4 regions of the Shinella sp. 20P9.1.1 genome follow, and region 4 is predicted to be linked to each of the others. Evidence: riboswitches for the same ligand, from Rfam matches in the RefSeq annotation. Region 4 holds a riboswitch; each other region holds the start of a gene.
The links. A riboswitch is a leader RNA that binds a small molecule or an ion and turns the genes downstream of it on or off. The one in region 4 is predicted to bind cobalamin.
Positions count from the first base shown of each region.

Region 1: another riboswitch for cobalamin. It lies ahead of AC27VQ_RS01210 (ABC transporter substrate-binding protein); the one in region 4 lies ahead of AC27VQ_RS22585 (CbtB domain-containing protein).
Region 2: another riboswitch for cobalamin. It lies ahead of AC27VQ_RS15875 (hypothetical protein); the one in region 4 lies ahead of AC27VQ_RS22585 (CbtB domain-containing protein).
Region 3: another riboswitch for cobalamin. It lies ahead of AC27VQ_RS23475 (aromatic ring-hydroxylating oxygenase subunit alpha); the one in region 4 lies ahead of AC27VQ_RS22585 (CbtB domain-containing protein).

Region 1 covers NZ_JBYOLC010000001.1:265,565-270,152, forward strand. Annotated here, with positions in the region: gene AC27VQ_RS01195 (ABC transporter ATP-binding protein) at 1-22, opposite strand, end outside; gene AC27VQ_RS01200 (polyamine ABC transporter substrate-binding protein) at 253-1,245, shown strand; gene AC27VQ_RS01205 (MurR/RpiR family transcriptional regulator) at 1,313-2,167, shown strand; cobalamin riboswitch at 2,203-2,434, shown strand; gene AC27VQ_RS01210 (ABC transporter substrate-binding protein) at 2,613-3,650, shown strand; gene AC27VQ_RS01215 (FecCD family ABC transporter permease) at 3,647-4,588, shown strand, end outside.
Region 2 covers NZ_JBYOLC010000008.1:196,522-201,109, forward strand. Annotated here, with positions in the region: gene metH (methionine synthase) at 1-1,605, opposite strand, end outside; gene AC27VQ_RS15875 (hypothetical protein) at 1,691-1,906, opposite strand; cobalamin riboswitch at 2,011-2,227, opposite strand; gene AC27VQ_RS15880 (glycoside hydrolase family 94 protein) at 2,636-4,588, shown strand, end outside.
Region 3 covers NZ_JBYOLC010000018.1:27,277-31,864, forward strand. Annotated here, with positions in the region: gene AC27VQ_RS23470 (FAD-binding oxidoreductase) at 1-242, opposite strand, end outside; gene AC27VQ_RS23475 (aromatic ring-hydroxylating oxygenase subunit alpha) at 244-1,485, opposite strand; cobalamin riboswitch at 1,591-1,802, opposite strand; gene AC27VQ_RS23480 (DUF6656 family protein) at 2,116-2,727, shown strand; gene AC27VQ_RS23485 (diguanylate cyclase domain-containing protein) at 2,774-3,823, opposite strand; gene AC27VQ_RS23490 (L-threonylcarbamoyladenylate synthase) at 3,981-4,588, shown strand, end outside.
Region 4 covers NZ_JBYOLC010000016.1:22,953-27,540, forward strand. Annotated here, with positions in the region: gene AC27VQ_RS22580 (peptidoglycan-binding domain-containing protein) at 1-1,426, shown strand, start outside; cobalamin riboswitch at 1,506-1,871, shown strand; gene AC27VQ_RS22585 (CbtB domain-containing protein) at 1,917-2,093, shown strand; gene AC27VQ_RS22590 (CbtA family protein) at 2,106-2,891, shown strand; gene cobU (bifunctional adenosylcobinamide kinase/adenosylcobinamide-phosphate guanylyltransferase) at 2,893-3,417, shown strand; gene cobW (cobalamin biosynthesis protein CobW) at 3,422-4,471, shown strand.

The DNA.
Region 1 (4,588 bases), on a different contig from region 4:
GGCGGACTATGGAATCTCGCATCGTCGTTCCCCATTAATGTTATAAAAATAACGCTTGTGCGATTTAGATATCTGGATACCATTTGTTCATCCAAGTCAACGGCCGAAAGAAGCCGGGACGGGAAAGACGGTGCAAAGGAAAGCGCCGGGGCCACGACGGGCCAAACCATCAGAGGAGACTATTCGATGCCGAAATCGCATGATGCCGGTCTGTCCGGCTTTCGCCGCGCCGCTTTTTCGCTCGCCGTGCTCATGGCCACGACGGGCATGGCCAGCGCCGCCGAGCTCAACGTCTATAACTGGGGCGAATATATCAATCCGGAGGTCTTGAAGAAGTTCGAGGAGGAAACCTCGATCAAGGTCAACCTCTCGACCTATTCCTCCAACGAGGAAATGCTGGCCAAGATCCAGGGCGGCGCCACGGGCTATGACATCGTCTTCCCGTCCGTGCATATGCAGGACATCATGGCCAAGCTCGATCTTCTGGAGAAGACCGACATCAACAAATATGAAGGCTTCAAGAATATCGATCCGGCCTTCCTGCGCGCCAAGAGCGACCCGAACGGTGAATATTGCCTGCCCTATGCCTGGGGTTCGGTCGGCATCATGTACAACCGCAAGGTGCTCGGCAAGGATATCACGGGCTGGAAGGACCTGATCGAGACCGTGAAGGCCAAGGGCCTGAAATTCACCCTGCTCGACGACATGCGCGAAGTGCTGGCGGTCGGCCTCATCCTGAACGGCCACAAGATCAACTCGACGGACCCGGCCGAATTGCAGCAGGCGGCGGACACGATCATCGCCATGAAGCCGGATGTGGCGGCCTTCACCTATGACGAGCGTCCGATGGTGCAAGCGGGCGACGTGGCGGCCGGGCACGCCTTCGTCGGTGCGATGGTGGATATCTTCGCCAATGAAAAGGACCTCGGCTACGTGATCCCCGAGGAGGGGGCGACCATGTACCAGGAGGATATCTGCGTGCTGAAAACCGCGCCGAACAAGGACAACGCGATCAAGTTCCTCCAGTTCTATACGCGCCCGGAAATCGTCGCTCTCAACGTCTCGCAGCAGACCAACGGCACCGCCAACGTGCCGGCGCGGGAATTGACCCCGGAAAAGATCAAGAATAGCAAGGAAATCAACCCGCCGGCCGAGACGATGGCACGTCTCCAGATATTCGAGGATCTGGGTCCGGCCCTGCGTCAGGTGGACCGTGTCTGGACGCGGGTCAAGACGGCGCAATGAGCCCGGTGTGAGTGCGGTTGATACCCGCCCGTCTTTGGACGGGCGGGATTTCGAAGAGAGGGGCGACGTGTCGAAACGCATTCTGAAGCTCGTTCAGTCCGACGACCTCAGGCGGTCCAAATCCGACAAGCTGATCGCCCATTACATCGAGCGCAACATCGCCGAGCTGCCCTTCGAGACGGCGCGGTCGATCGCCCAGCGCTTGGAACTCTCGCCCATGACCATCGGCCGCTATCTGCGCCGCATGGGTTTCGACGGGCTCGACGAGCTGAAGAGCGAGCTGCGCCGCGGCAGTTCCAACCCCGCCTGGCAGGTCAAGGGACAGGTCGGGCGATTGGAGCAGGACCGCAAGGACGGCAAGCTGCTCGCCGGGCTCATCCAGCAGCAGATCGACAATCTCGGCGAGATTTACGCCATCACGACCGCGCCGGAATGGCAGCAGACGATCGACGCGCTGATCGGCGCGACGGAGGTCTATGTCGCCGCCTATCAGAACGTGCGCGGCATCGCGCAGTATTTTGCAAGCCAGCTCTCCTACACCCGCCCGCGCGTGCAATTCGTCGACGGCGTCAACGGCACCTATGCCGAAGTGCTCGACGGCTCCGTCGAGGGGCGGCTGCTCTTCCTGCACGACGTACGCCGCTTTGCCGCCAAGGCCCGGCCGCTGGCGCTGGAAGCCCGGCGGGCCGGCGTGAAGGTCGTGCTGCTGACCGATGAATTCTGCCCCTGGGGGCCGGAAGTCTCCGACATCTGCCTCATCGTGCCCGGCTCGCACGGGCCGCTTTGGGATGGCGCCGCGACCATGACGGCGGTGATGGATCTCATGTTGAGCAACATCATCGTCGAGATGGGCGACGAGGTGAGCGAGCGTGTCGACCGGCTGACACGCCTGCAGGATGTCTTCGGGGATTTCGAAAGCTGATTTTCACCGTCACCTTGACGCCGCCGAACGGTGCGGACTAAGGATGGGACGACGGTTCCCCGAAGGATGACTCCCAGGGGATTAATAGGGAACACGGTGCGGATGACCCAACAGGGACCCATTCCGTGGCTGCCCCCGCAACTGTAGGCGGATTGCCGCCTGTCCTCGTGACGCGTCTCGCGTCATGCCACTGTGCGTTTGCACGGGAAGGCAGACAGGCAGCAGATATCCGTGAGCCAGGAGACCTGCCGTCAGAGCCGAGAGTGCTGCTTGCCATGCACTCCAGATCCAAGTCACGGGCGGGGAAGCCCGGAACAGGAGACGCCATGACGAGCCAGACTGCCGCCCGCGGCAGACCCCTAATCGTTTTCTCCCGACCGCATTCGGTGCGCCCTTCGTGGTCCATCGGCTGAGCCCGCACGCCTTCACTCTCCGGGAGAAATCCATGACCTTGTTTTCCGCGGCCCTGCGCGCCGCATCCCTCGCTTCCGCCCTTGCCGGCGCGGTAACCCTCATCGCCTCCGGCACGGCCCAGGCCGCCGAGACGCAGTATCCGCTGACGCTGCAGAATTGCGGCCGCCCGGTCACCTTCCAGAAGGCGCCGACGCAGACCGTTTCGATTGGCCAGAGCTCGACCGAAATCCTCTACATGCTCGGCCTGGCCGACAAGGTGGTGGGCACGGCGCTGTGGGTCGGCCCGGTCATCAAGGGCTATGAAGACGTCAACGCCAGGATCGACCGTCTGGCCGACAACGAGCCGAGCTTCGAAAGCGTGCTCGCCAAGAAGCCGGATATCGTCACGGTGCAGTTCCAGTGGCAGGTCGGGCCGGAAGGCGTCGTTGCCAAGCCCGAGCAGTTCGAGGAGCTCGGCATTCCCGTCTACACCTCGCCGTCCGATTGCGTCGGCAAGGAAAACAGCGCGGCCAGCGACGGCGTCCGCCATCAGGTCTTCACCATGGAGCTGGTCTATCAGGAGATCCGCGAGATGGCGCAGATCTACGATATCCAGGACAAGGGCGAAGAGGTCGTTGCCGCGCTGAAGGCACGCGAAGAGGCGGCCCGTGCCAAGGTTGCCGCCGCCAAGGACAGGCTCTCGGCCGTCTTCTGGTTCTCCAGCGCCGCCGATGCCGATCCCTATGTCGCCGGCAAGAACGGCGCGCCGGGCTACATCATGTCGGCGCTCGGCATCGAAAACATCATCAAGACCGAGGACGAATGGCCGACCGTCGGCTGGGAAACCATCGCCAAGGCCGCGCCGACGATGATCGTCGCGGGCTCGATGGAGCGCCGCCGCTATCCGCTCGACAGCCTTGAGGCGAAGCTCGACTTCCTGAAGACCGACCCGGTCGCAAGCCTCATGCCGGCGGTGAAGAGCAACTATGTCTTCGACATGGACGCTCAGGCGATGAACCCGACGATCCGTACCATCGAAGGCATCGAGCGTCTGGCCGATGCTATTGAAAAGGCTGGTTTGGCCAAGTGATCTCCGATCGTCCCATCCTGCTTCGGACGGGCGCCGCTTTCGCGGCGCTCCTTCTGTTGCTGTTTGCGCTCGGCGTCGGCGCCGCAGTCGGCGAGACGGCCATCCCTCTCGACGTGGTCGCCAAGACGGTGGCCAACCGCCTCTGGCATGCAGGCTACCCGCTGGAGCCGATCGACGAGGGCATCATCTGGAACTACCGGCTGAGCCGGGCGATGGTGGCTGCCTGCTGCGGCTCGGCCCTGGCGCTCTGCGGCGTCATCCTGCAATCGCTGCTGCGCAATGCGCTGGCCGATCCCTATATTCTCGGCATCTCCGCCGGCGCTTCGACCGGTGCCGTCAGCGTGGCGATTCTCGGTATCGGGGCCGGTGCCCTAACGCTGCCGGCCGGCGCCTTCCTCGGCGCGCTCGTCGCTTTCGGCCTCGTCAGCGCGCTCGCCTTGCGCGCCGGGCGCGGCACGAGCGCAATCATCCTGGCCGGCATCGCGGGCTCGCAACTCTTTAACGCGCTCACCTCCTTCATCGTCACCAAGGCGGCGAGCGCGGAGCAGGCACGCGGTATCATGTTCTGGCTGCTCGGCAATCTCTCGGGCGTGCGCTGGCCGGATGTCTGGCTGGCGCTGCCGGTAGCGATCCTCGGGCTTCTCGTGTGCCTGTGGCACGCCCGCGCGCTCGATGCCTTCACCTTCGGCACGGAATCGGCCGCCTCGCTCGGCATTCCCGTGCGCCGGGTCTATGTCGTGCTGATCGCCATTTCCGCGCTGATGACGGCGACCATGGTTTCCATCGTCGGCTCGATCGGCTTCGTCGGCCTCGTTATTCCCCATGCCGCGCGCATGGTGGTCGGCGTGCGGCATGGCCTGCTTCTGCCGGCCTCGGCGCTGATCGGCGCCATCTTCATGATCGCGGCGGACGTGCTGTCGCGTGTCATCATCCCCGGC
Region 2 (4,588 bases), on a different contig from region 4:
ATCTTCCGGCGCAAGGCCGGCGATTTCGGTGAGCAGCGTGTAGGCGCGGGTGCAGATTTCCACCTTGCGCGCCTTGGTGTCAGCCTGCCCTTTCTCGTCGAAGGCCATGACGACGACGGCGGCACCATAGGCGCGCACCAGTTTGGCATGGTGCAGGAAGGCCTCTTCGCCTTCCTTCAGCGAGATGGAATTGACCAGCGGCTTGCCCTGCACGCATTTCAGGCCGGCCTCGATCACCTCCCATTTCGAACTGTCGATCATCACGGGAACACGGGCGATATCGGGCTCGGCGGCGATGAGGTTGAGATATTCCACCATCGCCTTGGCGGAATCGATCAGGCCCTCGTCCATGTTGATGTCGATGATCTGCGCGCCGTTCGCCACCTGGTCGCGCGCGACGTCGAGAGCGGCTGCATAGTCGCCCGCCGTGATCAGCTTGCGGAATTTCGCCGAGCCCGTGACATTGGTGCGCTCGCCGACATTCACGAAGGGAATGGCTTCGGTCAGCGTGAAGGGTTCGAGGCCGGAAAGGCGCATGTGGCGCGGAATATCCGGGATCTGGCGCGGCTTGTGGCGCGACGCCGCCTCGGCGATGGCGCGGATATGGTCCGGCGTCGAGCCGCAGCAGCCGCCGACGATATTGACCAGGCCGTCGCGCATGAACCCTTCGATCTGGGCGGCCATCTCGTCCGGCGTCTCGTCATACTGGCCGAAGGCGTTGGGCAGGCCGGCATTGGGATAGGCGCAGACGAAGGTTTGCGCCACGGAGGAAATCTCGGCGAGGTGGGCGCGCATGGCATTGGCCCCGAGTGCGCAGTTGAGGCCGATGGAGAAGGGATCGGCATGGCGCACGGAATTCCAGAAAGCCTCCGGCGTCTGGCCGGACAGCGTGCGGCCGGAAAGGTCGGTGATGGTGCCCGAGATCATGACGGGCAGGTCGATGCCCTTTTCCTCGAAGACCTCGCGCGTGGCGAAGATCGCGGCCTTGGCGTTCAGCGTGTCGAAGATCGTCTCGATCAGGATGATGTCGGCACCGCCGTCGATGAGGCCGCGCAGCTGTTCGGCATAGGCGATCCTGAGATCGTCGAAGGTCACGGCACGGTAGCCGGGATTGTTGACGTCGGGCGAGATGGAGGCGGTGCGGTTGGTCGGGCCGAGCGCACCGGCGACGAAGCGGCGTCGGCCGTCCTTTTGCTGGGCACGCAGGCCGGCGCGGCGGGCAAGGCGCGCGCCGTCGCGGTTCAGCTCATAGACCATGTCCTCCATGCCATAGTCCGCCTGGGCGATGGTGGTGGAGGAGAAGGTGTTGGTTTCCAAAATATCGGCGCCGGCGAGCGCGTAGCGATAGTGGATGTCCTCGATGGCGCCGGGCTGGGTCAGCGTCAGCAGATCGTTGTTGCCCTGCTGGTGGCAGGCGCAATCGCCGAAACGGTCGCCGCGGAAATCGTCCTCGACCAGTTTCAGCGTCTGGATTTCCGTGCCCATGGCGCCGTCGAGCACGAGAATGCGTTCGCGGGCGGCGGCTTCGAGGGCGGCGCGGATCTCGCGACCGTCCCGCTTCGGCTGTTCGGGGCCGAACAGGTCGTCCAGGTGGGAAGTGGCCATGGGGAAACCCTCCGATGCAGTATCGTCTGCATCGGAGTTCACATAAAGATATCTTTATGTCAATATATCTTTATGTGGTTTGGCCCTAGTGCATCGGTTCATTCGCCCCAGCAAGCGAGGCGAACAGCGCCTTGAGGCGGATGATGTCAGGGTCGGCGCTTTGGCAACGGGCAAGCTTGTCCACCTCCTTCAGCGCCTCGACCGGAAGATCGGCGCCGCGCGGTTGCCAGAGCAGCCAGGAGATGAAGACGGATTCCGGCTTGCCGGTGCCGGACGGCTGGATATCGGTGAATTGAAACATTTCTTTTTCCCCAATTGAAAATTGGGGGATGACCGGACGCACGCTGCTGAAAAACTCGCCCGCGGGCGACAACAAGCGCACCCTTGGGACACCCCGCCCATGGACGTTACAGACGTGTCAGGGCAGGTCTCCTGGCTTGCGGGTCATTGCCTTTGTCTCGCCTTCCCGGTGGTTCACACCAGTGGCATGGAGCGACATCGGCTCGCCGTTCACAGTTGCGGGGGCAGCGCCGGTCTTGATCCTCCTTGGAGCATCGCACCGGCTTCCCTCTTAGCCTCCGAGCCGCATGCGACTCGGAAGACCCTGACGGCCGGAGACTGGCGTGACGCGGTAAGTAAGTCAAGGATGCGGGAACACGATGCACAGGCCCGGAACTTTTTTCTCAGCAATGCATTTGGGCTTCCGCCTGCCTCCTGCCCCTCGCTCATCTCGCCGGCGAGGGCGTGATTCACCAAAACCGCAGATGAGGGCCAATGCCGAGCCATCCCGATACGCTCAGATGTTGCAAGTCTCTGTCCTTACGGCTAAAAAATGCCGTTTTCATGCACCACGCGGCCAGGATGCCAATCAGCGTGTCGCCTGAGCCATGTTCTTTCCGTCAGCGCCATGAGGGCGTCGCATGGTGTCATGGCTGATCGCGGCACAGAGACGAAACCTGCCCGCAAAAAACCCTCCGGCGCACAGGCCTTTGCCGGATGGCTCAACATGGCCGGATCCAGATTAAGAAATATGTCCCTTCATAATACGCCGCACGCCGCCCGCGACGCAGACGCCAAGCAGATCGACTATAACGATTCGATCCGCGCCACCTATCTGACGCTGGAGGAGCTGGCCGAATGCGGCGAGGCGCTGGCGCGCGACAAGACCGCGCCGCTGCCCGGTTTCCGGCCCTTCGAATTCCGCGCCCGGCACAAGGAAAACGAGAAGGAAATCTTCCGCGTTTATCAGGCGACGGCCAAGGACGTGGAGTCGGGCGCGCAGATCACACCCGCCGCCGAATGGCTGCTCGACAATTATTACGTCATCGAAGAGGCCATCCAGGAGGTCCGCCGCGACTTCCCGCGCCGTTTCTATCGCCAGCTGCCGACCGTCGAGATCGACGGGCAGGCGGTGCCGCGCACGCTGGTGCTGGCCTGGCTCTACGTCGCCCATACCCAGAGCAACATCTCGCATGAAAGCTTGACGGCCTTCGTGCAGGGTTTCCAGAAGATCGATGCGCTGAAGATCGGTGAACTCTGGGCGCTGCCGTCCTTCATCCGCTTCGTGCTGCTCGAAAACCTGCGCCGCATCTCCAGCCGTGTCGAGCGCTCCCGCAAGATGCGCTTCAAGGCCAATGACGTCGCCGACGAGCTGGTGCGCCTGAACGATCCCGAAAAGAGCATCCAGTATCTGCGCTCGATCGAGAACTTCGTCGAGGACAACACCTTCGTCACGCAGCTGCTCTACCGGCTGCGGGATGGCCTGCAGGCGTCCGGTGTGGTGATCCAGTGGCTGGAGCGCAAGATCGAGAGCCGCGGCAGTGATCTCGAAGAACTGATCGTCTCGGAAAACAACCGCCTGTCCTCCGGCAACGCGACGATGAGCTCGCTCATCAAGAGCCTGCGCACCGTCGACGATACGGAATGGCCCGTCTGGTTCGAGAGTGTCAGCCGCCTCGACGAGGCGCTGCGCCAGGGCTCGGATTATTCCGACCTCGATTTCGGCTCGCGCAACAAATACCGCAACACGATCGAGCGTTTCGCCCGCCGCTCCGGCAAGACGGAGCTTGAAGTCACGGAGATCGCGCTCGCCATGACGGCGGAAGATGCGACCGCCCATGTCGAAGATCTCGACTACAAGGCCAATGTCGCCGCCTTCCTCGTCGGCAAGAAGCGCAAGCAGCTTGAAAAGCGTATCGGCTACCGTCCCTCCATCGTGCAGCGCATCGTGCGCTTCGGCCGCAAGCTCGACTGGTTCGCCATTGCCGGGCCGAACATCCTCTTGACGCTTCTGGCGATGATCGCGGTCTTCTATTTCCTCGATCAGCTCGATATCCCGAACGGCGCCTGGCTGATCATGCTGGTGCTCTTCGCGCTGCCGGCCTCGGAAGGCGCGTCGGGCCTGTTCAACACGCTCGTCACCTTCTTCGTCACGCCCTCGCGGCTCGTCGGCTACGAATTCAAGGACGGCATTCCGGACGATGCGCGCACGCTCGTCGTCGTGCCCTGTCTGATCGCCAAGCGCGACCATGTCGACGAACTCGTGCGCAATCTCGAGGTGCACTACCTCGCCAACCCGCGCGGCGAGATCTATTTCTCGCTGGTCAGCGACTGGACGGACGCCCAAGTCGAGGAAACCCCCGCAGACCTCGAAGTGCTGGAATACGCCAAGCGCGAGATCGCGGCGCTTTCGGCGCGTTATGCCTATGACGGCCGCACGCGCTTCTACCTCCTGCACCGCCGCCGCCTCTACAATCCCTCCGAGGGCGCCTGGATGGGCTGGGAGCGCAAGCGCGGCAAGCTGCACGAACTGAACCTGCTTTTGCGCGGCGACGGCGACACAACCTTCCTGCCAGGCGCCAATGTGGTGCCGCCTGACGTCAAATACGTCATGACGCTCGATTCCGACACGCGCCTGATGCGCGATGCCGTGACGAAGCTCGTCGGCAAGCTGCACCACCCGATCAACCGCCCGGTCATCGAT
Region 3 (4,588 bases), on a different contig from region 4:
GGCCGCGAAGGTGTCGAGGAGAGCGTGTAGGTGCGCATGACAGGCTCGTCTTCCGACACCGGCAGTTCCAGCGTGACGAACTGGCCCGGCAGATAGCGGAACCAGTTCTTCTGATCGGAGCTGAAGGTGAACGTCATCACATCGGCCGTCTCCACGGTCGCGGCGATGCATTCAAGCAGGTTATGGCGATCGTGCCAGGGGTGAAGTTCGTCGAAATGGCGGAAATGGCTCGAAATCGTCATGTCAGGCCACCCGCGACATCGGTTGCTTGTTGTCCAGCCGGTCGATCATGAAATTCGAATACCATTCGACGAACTGCATGACGCCGCCCTCGTCCTCCGGGGAATAGGGGCCAGGCTGGTAAGCCGGCGAGCGAATGCCGAAAGCGTTTTCCTCGACGATCTGGCGGTCCTGATCGTTGGTCTCGGTCCAGACATGGGTGAGCTCGTCGAGCCGGTAATCGACACCCTCGACGGCATCCTTGTTGACCAGCCACTTGGTCGTGACCTGCGTCAGCTCGGGGCCGAGCGGCAGGACGCGGAAGGTAATGGCATGATCGGCCAGCACATGGTTCCACGTCGTCGGATAGTGGAAGAGCAGCAGCGTGCCGATGCCACTTTCCTGCACGTCGTTCGACAGCGGGCGCTGGACGGCGCGCGCACCGGACATGGTGTAGCTCTCGGCATCCTGGATGAGCGGCATGCGGGCCGCGCGGAACTGGCCGGTCGGCGACATGCGGAACTCGCTCGGCAGGCCGGATGCTTCGCATTTCGCCCAATGCGCGGCAATCACAGGGTCGTCCTTGGCGCCCTGCACGCCCGTCGCAGTCGGTGCTTCCGGATAGGTGCGGCAGAGTTCGGGATGGTTGGCGGCGCAGTGATAGCACTCGCGGTTGTTTTCCCAGACGAGCTTCCAGTTGCCCTTCTCGATGATCGTGCTTTCGAAGGCGACCTTGGTTTCGCCGAGCCGGTGGCGCGCAAGATAGGGTTCGGCATTGGCACGGAAGGCGGAGAAATCCGGGGTTTCGTCGGCGAGGCAGATGAAGATGTAGCCGCCGAGGGTCTCGCAATGGATCGGTTTCAGGCTATGCTGCGTCCTGTCGAAATCCTCCGCCATGTGGCGGGCGAAGAGCAGCGAACCGTCGAGCTCGTAGGTCCACTGGTGATAGGGACAGACGAGCTTGGCCGAGGTGCCCTTGTGCTGGGTGCAGACGCGCGAGCCGCGGTGGCGGCAGGAATTGTGCAGCGCGCGGATCGTGCCCGAGCGATCGCGGGTGATGACGACGGGATAATCGCCGACCTGCACGGTAAAATAATTGCCGGCCTTCGGGATTTCGCAGTCATGGCCGATGAACAGCCAGTCGCGATACCAGATCGTCTCCATGTCGAGCTTGTAATGGTCGGGGTCGATGTAGAAGGCCTGTTCGAGGCTGTGGCCTTCACGCCGGTTCTTGAGCTTGCGGAGCACGTCGCTGCGGATATCCATGGCAATCCTCATAGGTCCAGTTTGGGGATGAGGCGCACGGAGGAGACGGCATCCGGGCGTGAAAACGCCCGGCGTGCACGCTTCCCGGCCGCCCGCCGCAGCCAGTCACGATCTTTTCTCCAGGCTGGTTTCCGGGCTGAGGAGTGGTCATTGCAGGACAGGACCTGCGGACCGATGCGGCGCCTTCCCAGACAGTCCGTCCAGTGGCTTTGTGCCGCGTTTTCTCCAACACCGTTGCGGGGGCAGCGCCGGAATCTGACCGGCTTCCCAATTCTCCGCCCTCCCTAGAAGGCGACACCTTGAGTGTCTTTATCTAACCGCAAGAATCGTCGTTCGACATGCCAAAAAACGACGTGACTTCATGATTTGACGACAGTCGAAAAATGAATGAGAGTCTTTTAGAAACGACATTTGTCGATTTATATCAATATAATATGCCTTTTAATCATGCGTAGAGGCGCGAGAGCAGGCAAGCTGGGCGCTAAAGAGGCAAGTTGTCATATTGCGACCATCGAAACCGCCCTGCAAGGATTGAGGGTCCGAACGGAAAGGAATGCTTAACGGCGTTTCCATAAACTTCCGCGATCAGGGCGCGAGCACGGAGTGCCGCGCGAACATGGAGCGCCGGGCGTGCAGCAGCAGACGAAGTTTCGATACTACGACGCCGTCGCCTACAAGCGCGCGAACCCGCCGAAATCCGCCGTGCATACGGAATTCCTGCGCACCGGCCGCATCGACCGCACCCCCGACAGCTGGAGCCCGAGCGAGAAGCGCTACCTGTCCTACGAGGAGGTGGCCGAGCGCACGGGCCGCAAGCTGGAACGCGCCGGCTCCGTCACCCACGACCGCATCAACGGGTTTCACCGCTCGATCCAGTTTCCGAAGCTGATCTTCCACCGCACGCTCGCCGAAACGCCGCATCTCGGCTACTGCCACATCACGGTGGCCAATTCGAGTTTCGCGGATTTCCAGAACGTGCAATGGGCCTTCTACATGGCCAATTTCTTTGCCGAGATCGGCGAGGAAGAGCAGTTCTTCGCCGGCATTTCGAAAAAGCAGAGCCGCATGTATTTCGCCGTCGCCATCACGCCGACGGACCACGAAGGCCGCCTGACGATCGATCGCAAGGTGCGCGGCAACGGCGTGATCTTCCGCACGGATGATCCCAAGCTCGCCATGAAGAACGTACTGATGCTCGGCGCCCGCAACGAGGCGCTGCGCAAGATCATCAGCGCGCTTTAAGTTTTCCGGACGCAAAACCGCTTCACACTTTTGCTGGAATTGCTTTTCACGCTCTATACAGCATCCACTCCTTGCCCGCCGGCACCTCGTCGCCGCGACCGTAGACGACGATCTGGTCACCGCCGGATGCCTTCGCCTCCAGAAGCGCCCGCTCGCAGGCCGAGGACAGGTCCAGCGCGCTTTCGGCGCGATCCGACATGCAGACACCGGCCGACAGGGTAAGATGGCCGAGATTGCGGTTGGTGCGCGGATCGCGCAGCGCCACCGTCTGGAAGGCGGCGCGCAGCAGATCGATCAGCCGCTCCACCTCCCCCTCATCCGAAGTGTTGAACAGGAAACCGAAGCGCAGGCCGTCGAAACGCACGGCGAGGTCGTTTGACGGGAAGGCCTGGCGGATGAGGCCGCCGTAGAAGGTCACGAGATGGTCGGACAGCGCCTCTATCTGGGCCGGCGAGAAGCGGCGTTCGGCGTCTACTTCCGCCACGACGACGCCGCAGAGCATCGGCAGGGAGGGGTTCGCATAGACGCGGGCGAGAGCCTTGTTGAAGGCACGGCGGTTGCCGAGCCTGGTCGGCGGGTCGACGAACTTCATCGCCTCGAATTCCGCCATTTCCTTCTGGATGCCGTCCATGGTGGCCGATTGCGCGGCGACCTTCTCGGCCATCTCGGCGGTGTGGGTGACGCGCTGTTCGGTGGCGCGCTGCAGAGCTTCGAGCGAGCTGCCGAGTGCACCGCCGACGCTGCCGATCACCTGCGACGCCTCGCCGATCAGGCGGCCGTAATCGTTGAGCGAGGAGCGTTCCTGGCTGAGCAGGTCCATGAAATTGCTCATCTCGCTGCTGATCGCGCCGGCCGAGCGTTGCAGCACGCTCGCCTCGTGCTGGTGCGGCAGGTATTTCCTGCCGAGTTCGTCGAGCGCGGCCTGGGTCTTGTATTTGCCGAGCGCGATGAAGTCGCGCACGAGATCCGGGTTGCTGCCGGCATAGGCCTCATAGACCAGTTCGTAATTGCGCGGCAGGCCGTCTATGCCCATCTGCTTCATGGCCGTTGCAACGCGCAAGGCGACGTCGGTGGTCGAGGATTTCCTGTTAGCCATTCAGATGCGGACCTGCTTGCGGGACTTTTCACCCTGACCGTAACAGCCCGGTCTTTCGGCCGCTCTAATCCGGCCGTTCGAATTTTAGCCATCCGCCGAACTCTTGGCATTTGCCGACAAAGCGCTGTAAAGGAAGCGGCAAAGACGGAAGGGCGAGATGGCTGATATCGTTGATACGCGCACGGATGCGGAGGAAGCGCTGGCGCGCGCCACCGCAACGCTCGGCCGCGGCGTGCCGGTCGCCATTCCCACCGAGACGGTCTATGGCCTGGCCGCCGACGCCACCAATCCGCTCGCCATCACCCGCATCTATGACATGAAGGGCCGGCCGCGCTTCAATCCGCTGATCTGCCATATGGCCGATCTCGCCATGGCGGAGAGACATGCGGTGTTCGACCCGCTGTCGCGAAAGATCGCCGAAGCCTTCTGGCCGGGGCCGCTGACGCTGGTGCTGCCGATCCGGCCGGAGAGCGCCATCCATCCGCTGGCGCGCGCCGGGCTCGATACTGTCGGCATCCGCATTCCCAAGGGGTTTGCCAGCCGGCTGCTCGCCGCCTTCGGCAAGCCGCTCGCCGCGCCCAGCGCTAACACATCCGGCCGCATCAGCCCGACCACGGCCCGCCATGTCGCCGACGATTTCGGCGCGAAGCTGGAGCTGGTCCTCGATGGCGGGCCGGCGGTCGTCGGGCTCGAATCGACGATTATCAAGGTCGAGGGCGGGACGATCCGCCTGCTGAGGCCCGGCGGGCTGGACGCAGCCGACAT
Region 4 (4,588 bases):
AGCCGAAGAGGAAGCCCTGAAGGCGGCCGAGGCGAAGAAGGCTGCGGAAGCGGCGCAGAAGGCTGCCGAGGCGGAAAAGGCCAAGGTCGAGCAGGAGGCCGCGCGCCTGAGGGCTGAAGCCGAGGCCAAGCAGGCCGAGGAAGCCGCCGCCGCCCGCAAGCTTGCCGATGAAAAGGCTGCGGCGGAAGAGAAGGCGAAGACCGAAGCCGCCGCTGCTGAAAAGGCCAAGGCGGAAGCCGCTGCGGCGGAAAAGGCAAAGGCTGAAGAGGCCGCCCGCCTGAAGGCGGAAGCCGAGCAAAAGGAAGCGGAAGCCCGCGCGGTTGTCGAAAAGCAGGCCGCTGAAGCCGAGCGCCTGAAGGCGGAGGCGGATGCCGCCGCTGAGAAGGCCAAGGCTGAAGAGGCCGCACGCTTGAAGGCCGAGGCGGATCGCCAGAAGGCCGAAGAAGCTGCTGCGGCGGAAAAGGCCCGTGCCGAAGAGGAAGCGGCCGCCCGCCAGGAAGCCGAGGCCAAGCGCATCGAGGCGGAAAAGGTTGCCGCCGCCGAGAAGGCCAAGATCGAGGAGGAGGCCGCCGCTGCCCGCAAGCTCGCCGAAGAGAAGGCTGCGGAAGTCGAACGCCTGAAGGCCGAGGCCGCCAAGGCGGCGGCCGATGCCGAAGCCAAGGCCGCGGAAGCCGCGCGTCTTGCCGATGAGGCAGAGAAGCGCGCCGAAGAGGCCGCCGCTGCCCAGAAGCCCGCGGATAGCCAGGAACCGGCCGATAGCGCAGATGATGCGACGGCTGCGCGTGAAAACGCGCCGCAGGACGCCGACAGCGACAATGGCGCGCGCGCCGTCGAAGAGGCGGCGGCCGCAAAACGTGCGGAAGACAAGACGTTCCAAGGCGCTGTCGCCGATGGTTCGGAGAAGGCTTACAAGGACTATCTCTACCAATATCCCCAGGGTCGCTATGTCGATGACGCCCGCAAGCGCATCGCCGCCCTGAGCGCCAAGCCGGAAACGCAGATGGACGAGGACGCGGCAACCGCCGACGCTACGCGCAAGGCCGAGCCGGTCGTCGATCCGCGCGAGACCTATATGGACCGCTCCGTTCGCGCCCAGGCCCAGCGCTACCTGAGCCTGCTCGGCTACAACACCTATGGTGCCGACGGCGTCTTCGGCCCGCGCTCTCGCGCGGCGATCGCCGCCTGGCAGGGCGCGTCCGGCTATCGCGCAGACGGTTACCTGCCGCGCCAGCAATTCCGCGCGCTGCGCGAGGCCGCGCAATATGCCGAGACCCGGCAGGCACGGCAGAATCGCCAGCGCCGCTACCAGCAGCGCGACTACGACGTGCTGGAAGGCCCCGTCGATGGCTACTATGACGGCCCCTATTACCGCGACGACGGCTATTACAACGATGGCGGCGGCGTGGTGATCATCCCCGGCTATTGAGTTTGCGACGGCCGGACGGCGGTTTTGGCACAGGCCATGCCGCTGCCGGTCGATTGACTTCCCGGGGCGGGAAGCATAATCATCAGCGATATTGGATGGTTCCTTGGTCCGGAAACGGACCGGGGAGTAAATGGGAATGTGACGCGGTGGACCCAATCAGGGCGCTGCAATCACGGCCGACCCCGCGACTGTAGAGTAGCGAGGGACGCCCATCCGGAGGGGAGGATGTTCGCGGCGAAGGGCAATGGTGCCTGAAATCGCGAAACGAGAACCAGCCGGAAAAGCCACTGGGTGGCATCACGATAGCCGGGGTTGGACGCCTCTTTTTCTACGAATCGTCCGCCTCTCGTGATTGCCGGAAAACCTGGGAAGGCGAGGGTGACCCGGAGGCGCTGACGCGCCGGACGCTGCGAGCCAGGAGACCTGCCAGACAATGAGGGCATATCGCCCGCCCAGGGGAATTTTCCCCGCTGCCTGCACGGAGGTTGTCATGGCTGTTTCTACCACGTCTTCTGTTGTTCTTTCCGCAAACGATCGTCTCGTTGCCGGCGTTTTCGCCCTGCTGCTCGGCGCCTTCCTCGTCTTCGGCGCCGGCCTTGCGAATTCGGCCGTGCTGCACGACACGGCACACGACACGCGTCACTCCTACGGCTTTCCCTGCCACTAAGGAGTTCTCGACATGATCGTTCGTTATCTCCTGGCTGCCCTGGTGGCCGGGTTGTTCTCCGGCGTGCTCATGACGGCCGCCCAGGAGGCCCGAGTCGTGCCGTTGATTCTGCACGCCGAAGAGTTCGAGGGTGAAGCCGCCCCGGCCGGCGACGGCACCACGCCCGCGACATCAGATGGTGCTGCCACGACGCAGGAGCATTCCTCGCTCGGTGCCGTGATCCTCGATGTCGCCTCGGCGCTCTCGCCTATCTCGGTCGCCTATGCCCATGAGGGCGAGGACCACGAGGACGGCGGCATCATGTTCGGCATGAGCCGCTTCTCCGGCACGCTTCTGGCAAACCTCGTCACGGGCACCGGCTTTGCTCTGCTGCTCGCCGGCTTCAGCCTCGTTTCCGGCAATCCCATCACCGTTGCCAACGGTGCGCTGTGGGGGGCTGCCGGCTGGCTTGCCGTGCATATGCTGCCGGCCATAGGCCTGCCGCCGGAGCTTCCGGGCTTCCCGGCTGCCGATCTGACCCAGCGCCAGATCTGGTGGGTTGCGACGGTCGCGCTTTCGGCGGCGGGTCTCTACCTGCTGTTCCTGAAGCCGGGCATCGTCTCCAAGGTTGCCGGTGTCGTGCTTCTAGCCGCCCCGCAGGTCTATGGCGCGCCGCAGCCGTCCGACATTTCCAGCAACGTTCCGGCCGTTCTCGGCGCGGAATTTGCCGTCGCGGCGCTCGCTACTACGCTGTTCTTCTGGATCGTGCTCGGCCTCTCGCTCGGCTTTGCCAACGAGAAGATCGCCAGGGCAGCCTGACATGAAACAGACATCGCCCGGAGCCGTCCTGGTTCTGGGCGGTGCGCGTTCCGGAAAATCCGCTTTTGCCGAAAGGCTGGTCGCCGAGACCGGCCTTTCGCGTCATTATATCGCCACCGGCCGCGCCTGGGATGACGAGATGCGCGAACGCATCGCCAAACACCGGGAAGATCGCGGAAAAGGCTGGGAAACACACGAGGAGCCGATTGCGCTCGCGGCCTGCATCAAGGATGTGGCGCGCGAGGACCGGACGGTCCTCATCGATTGCCTGACGCTCTGGCTCACCAATCTAATGCTGGAGGAGCGGGATATCACACAGGAATTCGCCGGCCTTTTGTCGGCCATCAACGACGCGCCGGGTCGTCTTGTCTTCGTATCGAACGAAGTCGGCCTTGGCATCGTGCCGGAAAATCGCATGGCGCGTGACTTTCGCGACCATGCCGGGCGGCTGCACCAGCAGGTCGCGGCCCTCGTACCGGAAGTCTATTTTATCGCGGCCGGACTGCCGCTGAAAATGAAGGGTTGAGCCTATGCTGCAACAGAAGATCCCCGCCACCGTCATCACCGGCTTCCTCGGGGCTGGCAAGACCACGATGATCCGCAACCTGCTGCAGAATGCCGGCGGCAAGCGCATCGCGCTCATCATCAACGAGTTCGGCGATCTCGGCGTCGATGGCGACGTGCTGAAGGGCTGCGGCGCTGAGGCCTGCACCGAGGACGACATCATCGAACTCACCAACGGCTGCATCTGCTGCACCGTCGCCGATGACTTCATCCCCACCATGACGAAGCTCCTGGAGCGCGAAAACCGTCCCGATCATATCGTCATCGAGACCTCGGGCCTTGCGCTGCCGCAGCCGCTGATCGCCGCCTTCAACTGGCCGGAAATCAAGACGCAGGTGACGGTCGATGGCGTCATTACCGTGGTCGACAGCGCTGCCGTCGCCGCCGGCCGTTTTGCCGACGACCATGACAAAGTGGACGCGCTGCGTGTCGAGGACGACAATCTCGACCACGAAAGCCCGCTGGAAGAACTCTTCGAAGACCAGCTCACCGCCGCCGATCTCATCGTCCTCAACAAGACGGATCTTCTCGACGCCGCCGGTGTGCTTGCCGTGCGTGACGAGGTCGCCTCGCGTATCGCCCGCAAGCCGTCGATGATCGAGGCGAAGAACGGCGAAGTCGCCGCCGCTGTCCTGCTCGGCCTCGGCGTCGGCACGGAAGACGATATCGCCAACCGAAAGTCGCACCACGAGCTGGAGCACGAGAACGGCGAGGAGCACGATCACGACGAGTTCGACAGTTTTGTTGTGGAATTGCCGGCGATTGCCGAGCCTGCCGCCTTCATCGAGCGCCTGAAGGGCGTGATCGCCGAACATGACGTGCTGCGCGTCAAGGGTTTTGCCGATGTTCCCGGCAAGCCGCTGCGCCTGCTCATCCAGGCCGTCGGCACGCGTATCGACAATTACTTCGAACGCGCGTGGGCCGCCGGTGAGACCCGCGGCACCCGCCTCGTCGTGATCGGCCTGCATGACATGGACGAGCAAGCCGTGCGCGCTGCCATCGCCGCGGCGGTGTGATTTTCGACATGAGCGTGCAGCAGTCCCCTTCGTCCTCGTTTCCGGTGCGGCCCGGCTATGTCTGGCTTGCCGTGCCGGTGGGTCCTCGGGTCAAGCCCGAGGATGACGGTGGGGAGG